2 regions of the Mesorhizobium sp. P160187 genome follow, and region 2 is predicted to be linked to the other one. Evidence: riboswitches for the same ligand, from Rfam matches in the RefSeq annotation. Region 2 holds a riboswitch; the other holds the start of a gene.
The links. A riboswitch is a leader RNA that binds a small molecule or an ion and turns the genes downstream of it on or off. The one in region 2 is predicted to bind thiamine pyrophosphate.
Positions count from the first base shown of each region.

Region 1: it holds a riboswitch for thiamine pyrophosphate, as region 2 does, so the genes downstream of both, AC3CCE_RS29500 (YkoF family thiamine/hydroxymethylpyrimidine-binding protein) here and thiB (thiamine ABC transporter substrate binding subunit) in region 2, are expected to answer to the same signal.

Region 1 is NZ_JBYMDX010000005.1:969,537-971,911, reverse strand. It holds gene AC3CCE_RS29500 (YkoF family thiamine/hydroxymethylpyrimidine-binding protein) at 383-991, opposite strand; TPP riboswitch at 982-1,094, opposite strand; gene AC3CCE_RS29495 (hypothetical protein) at 1,314-1,415, shown strand; partial or broken gene AC3CCE_RS29490 (GSU2403 family nucleotidyltransferase fold protein) at 1,403-1,492, shown strand; gene AC3CCE_RS29485 (hypothetical protein) at 1,538-1,693, shown strand; gene AC3CCE_RS29480 (hypothetical protein) at 1,944-2,195, shown strand; gene AC3CCE_RS29475 (DUF2934 domain-containing protein) at 2,356-2,375, opposite strand, start outside.
Region 2 is NZ_JBYMDX010000003.1:1,313,540-1,315,914, reverse strand. It holds gene AC3CCE_RS09750 (thiamine diphosphokinase) at 1-647, opposite strand, end outside; TPP riboswitch at 810-924, shown strand; gene thiB (thiamine ABC transporter substrate binding subunit) at 968-1,975, shown strand; gene thiP (thiamine/thiamine pyrophosphate ABC transporter permease) at 2,196-2,375, shown strand, end outside.

The sequences.
Region 1 (2,375 bases), on a different contig from region 2:
CGCCATAGCGGGCGTAGAGCTCCCAGGCCGCGAGGAGCAGGGCGAAGGCGCAGGCGGCGGGGATGGTCTTGGCGATGGCTGCGGCTAATCTCCCCCCTCGAGGGGGAGATGTCGCCGAAGGCGACAGAGGGGGTCGTCTCGCATAGAGCGGCCACGCCTTGCCGATGCGAAAAGGACGTCGGCGCTCCACGCGGTGGGACCCCCTCTGGCCTGCCGGCCATCTCCCGCTCGAGGGGGGAGATTCGTGGGCATCGCGGTCTTCGCCAATCGCCAATGGCTCCCCTCCTCTTTGTGCTGAGGGGTCAGGGGCATCTCCTCCACGCAATGGGTCAGATAAACCAGCCACGGCAACATCCTCAAGGAACGACGCTTGAGCCGCGGCTCAGACGGCGCTCGGGCTGTTCGCCGAGATCGTGATGTCGAGGGTGACGTGGCCGGCGCCGGGGCCGAAGCGGCAGAAGGCCTCGTTGAGCGTGGCAAACACGGCACCGGCATCGCCACGAAATTTGGTGCAGAAGTTCTTTGAGCGCTCAAAGACGCCGGACTGTTTCAGGAAATCGATGCAGCCGTAGATCTCGTCCATATGGTCGCCCGTGCCCATAACGTAGAGCGAGAACTGCGCCGCCACCGGCTGGCCGGTCGACGGCGTGGCCTGGACAGCGCGGATCGCGGCGATCTTGCGCTCGTCCAGCGGAATGGCGGGGCCGCCGGTCTCGTCGGAGCGGCAGATCGGATCGTCGGGCTCGCCCGGACAGCCGCGCGAGACCGCTGCCGAAAGCACGCAGTGCTTGCCGCTTCTGGCCGCCGCGACGAACAGGTCGCGCATGGCGGGAAACAGCACCTCGGGCGGCCCGACCATAAGCGTCGAGATGTCGTCGGTTTCGATCCGCAGCCGGTCGCGCCACGGATCGAGCGCGCCGAGCGCGCCAAGGATGACGCCGACGAAATCGTCGGTCATGGGATAAAGGGAAATCTGTGCGCCTGAAAACATCGCCCGCCTCGCTCCGCTGGTATTATCCAGATCAGCTTTAGGGTCCGAAGGCTTGCCGCCCTCATCTCAGCCCCGACCATACGGAGCACCCCTGTGGATGAGCGGGTTAAAGCATTGTTCGCGACATTGGGGAAGCCGTTTGTTGAAGGCACTGCGGCAAAGTGTTTTGGGCCAGACGGGCCGGGCGCCCGGGCGTTCAGAGCGACTCGTCAGTTCGTTGCGTTATAAGATTTCCACGAATTTCTTATAACTGCGTTGGAATTCAAGCTGATAAACGTAATTATAAGAAAACGGCAGAGCCTCCGCCCAGCCCTTACGGTTTCTGGATTTCCTTATCCGCGACCCCATCCGAACTGTGCTGCTGCATCGCTCGGGCTTGCCTGTGCTGGTCCCCTCGCCCAGCGCTAAGCCATCCACAAGCTGATCGTCGCCTCGCGACGCGGGCCGAGCGCTGGCGCCAAGCGGGAGAAGGATCTCCATCAAGCGCGCCTGCTGACCCAAGCGCTCGAAGCCACACGTCGCCAGGACGACCTTGCCTTCGCCTTCATGGAAGCGTGGGACAAGGGCGAAAACTGGCGCGAGACGATCCGGCGCGGCTTGAACCTGTTCGACGCCGACACGAGGGAAACAGTCAACACCATCCTGGGAAAAGCCCTCCGCGAAATTGGTGCGACTCCTGAAGGATTCACGATGCGTGATTAGCTGAAGCGACCGCTGCTATATTCATTGCCATCGTCCCAACCGTACGAAATTGGCTTGACGCTGATTCGTACATAAAGTACGATATCTCTTTTCGCAGAGAGGAATGTCCTTGAGCACAGCGAACCATGTTGCCTTCGCCGATCTCTCTCGTCCTTTGCTGTCACCCCCGTCGTTGCCGCCGCCTTTGTTGCCGCCCCCTTTGTTGCCCTTGTCATTCGATCAGTGCGAACGCCTCGCCGGGGCTTGGCGAATGGCTAGCCAGGACATCGCCGACGACATCCGCTTCATCCGCCAATATCTGAAAGTCGTTGCCGAGAAGAACGAGAGGCTGTCGACCGGCACCCTTGTTCACAGCCGCGCCTATGTCGAGGCCTGCGCCGGCTGGCTGCCACAGACCGTGACGCGCTATCTGCGCCACCTGCGCCAGATCACCGAATGCGAACTGGCTATGACAGCTGCCGGGATTCGCTTTGCGCTGTCGAGTTATGCCTGGGAGGCATGAGGGGCGGCTGTCGCCAAACACAAGGAATTGCGCTGCCCGTCGCAGGCGCAATTCGTCAGGTTGAGAGGCTCGGGCGCGCCTGAACGGCGGGCGCCAAGGATGGCCCGGCCAGCGAATTCCGGCCTTGCTCTATTTCGACTGGCCTCGTTTCAACTTGGCCTTATTTCGATTTGGCTTTGC
Region 2 (2,375 bases):
AAGGGGTAGGGGTGGGCGAGCAGCAGCGCGCGGCCATGGCCGAGCGCGATTTCGAGGCCGCCCCCGGTCGTGTTGGACTTGACCTCGTTCGAGATGGTCAGCGACGAGCCGAACACGACCTCGACATGGTCGAGCGGCCACTTCGCGCCGGACACGGTGAGGCCCGAAAGATCGGAAAAGCCGAGCACCGAAAACAGCGTTCCGTCGGCATAGTCGAAGCCGGCCTTGCCAGGCAGCAGAGGGGCGCCTTCCTGCGCTCCGCTGGTCAACAGCAATTTTGTGCCGGCCTCGGCCAGCCGCAGGCTGAGCGCCAGATGGAGGAAGGCGTGGTCGGCGCGCTTGCCGCCGAAAGCGCCGGCCAGCACCAGGCTGGTGGCGCCGCGTTCCAATGCCGCCGCGATCGCCAGTTCGCCATCGGTCTTGTCCTTTTCGGGAGGAAACACCTCCCGCGGCACGGCGGCGAGATCGGCAGGCAGGTCCGCCGGCACGGAATCGAAATCGCCGACCCACAGCTCCGGCATCACGCCGAGCAGGCGGGCATGATCGATGCCGGCGTCGGCGGCGATGACGCGCGTGCCCGCGACCTGGCGGTCGAGCCGCGGCGTGCGGACGAGATCGCCGCCAAGCAGGATGGTGAATGTGCTCATATCCGCTGGCCCTTACCAGCCCCGCCGACGAAACGGAAGGCCGAGCGGCACCGTCACTCTTTGTTGGAGCATGATCTTTTTCCGGAAACGGATTCCACTTTCCGGGATCACGCTCGGGCAAACTTCCACTTGCGTGGCACCTTGGCCGGGCCTATGTGTCGAAACGCTCTAACGGGGTGCCGGACGCGATCTTCGCGGACCGGCTGAGAGGCAGTCTCGCCAACCCGCTGAACCTGATCCGGTTTGTACCGGCGGAGGGATTAGACGCTTCGGACAGCCCGACGCCTCAATTCCTTTCAACACGAATGAAGGAGGCGCCGATGCGCATTTTTTTGTCCCGTCTTGTCCCAGCGCTTGGGCTTGCTGTTTCGCTACTGGCAAGCCCTGCGTGCGTGCAGGAAAAACTCACGATCTATACCTATGAGAGTTTCACTGCCGACTGGGGTCCAGGCCCCCAGGTGAAGAAGGAATTCGAGGCCGAGTGTGGCTGCAGCGTCGACTTCGTCTCGGTGGCCGACGGCGTCGCGCTGCTCAATCGCGTCAAGCTCGAAGGTGCGTCGACCAAAGCCGATATCGTGCTTGGCCTCGACACCAACCTCACCGCGGAAGCCAAGGCTTCCGGCCTGTTTGTCCCACATGGCGCGGTGGCTGAAAACAACGTGCCGGGCGGCTGGAGCGACGACACTTTCGTGCCCTACGATTATGGCTATTTCGCCGTCGTCTACGACACCGAGAAGCTGAAGAACCCACCGAAGAGCCTGAAGGAATTGGTCGAGGGCGATGCCGCCGACAAGATCGTCATCCAGGATCCGAGGACGTCGACGCCGGGCCTTGGCCTGCTGCTGTGGGTTAAGTCGGTCTATGGCGACAAGGCGCCGGAAGCCTGGGCGAAACTCAAGGGCAAAGTGCTGACGGTGACGCCGGGCTGGAGCGAGGCCTACGGCCTGTTCACCAAGGGCGAGGCGCCGATGGTGCTTTCCTATACGACGTCGCCGGCCTACCACATGGTGGCGGAGAACACCGGGCGCTACCAGGCGGCCTCGTTCGAGGAAGGCGAGTATCTGCAGATCGAGGTCGCCGGCATCACCACCACGGGCGCGAAGAATCCGCTGGCGGCGAAGTTCCTGGCCTTCATGACCGGGCCGAAATTCCAGGATGTCATTCCGGAGACCAACTGGATGTTCCCTGCCGGGAAAACCGACAAGCCGCTCAATCCGGCTTTTGATAGGCTGGTCAAGCCGGCGAAGACCTTGCTGTTCAGCCCGGAAGAGGTCGCGGCAAATCGCAAGGCCTGGGTGGATGAATGGCTGGCGGTGATGAGCAAGTAGATTTGGCTGTATAGTCAAAAGATGAGTGCTCTACGGCGCCCCCCTCTGTCCTGCCGGACATCTCCCCCACGAGGGGGGAGATTGGCCTTTACGTTGACTTTCGCCAATCTCCGAAGCTGCAGGAATGAGCGGAGCGCTAAAACCGCCAATCTCCCCCCTCGTGGGGGAGATGTCCGGCAGGACAGAGGGGGGCGCGAAGGAACGCGACGCCCGGTAAAGAGTGCAACGCTCTGACCCCCGCATCACGGCCGGCATTGTCGCGCTTGCGGCAATCGCGCTGCTGATCGGTGGCGCCTTCGCCGGCCTTATCCGCGAAGGCGCGCACGACCTTTCCGGCGCCGCGTCCGCCTTTGACCTCTATCTCCTGCGCGTTGTCCGCTTCACGCTCTGGCAGGCTGCG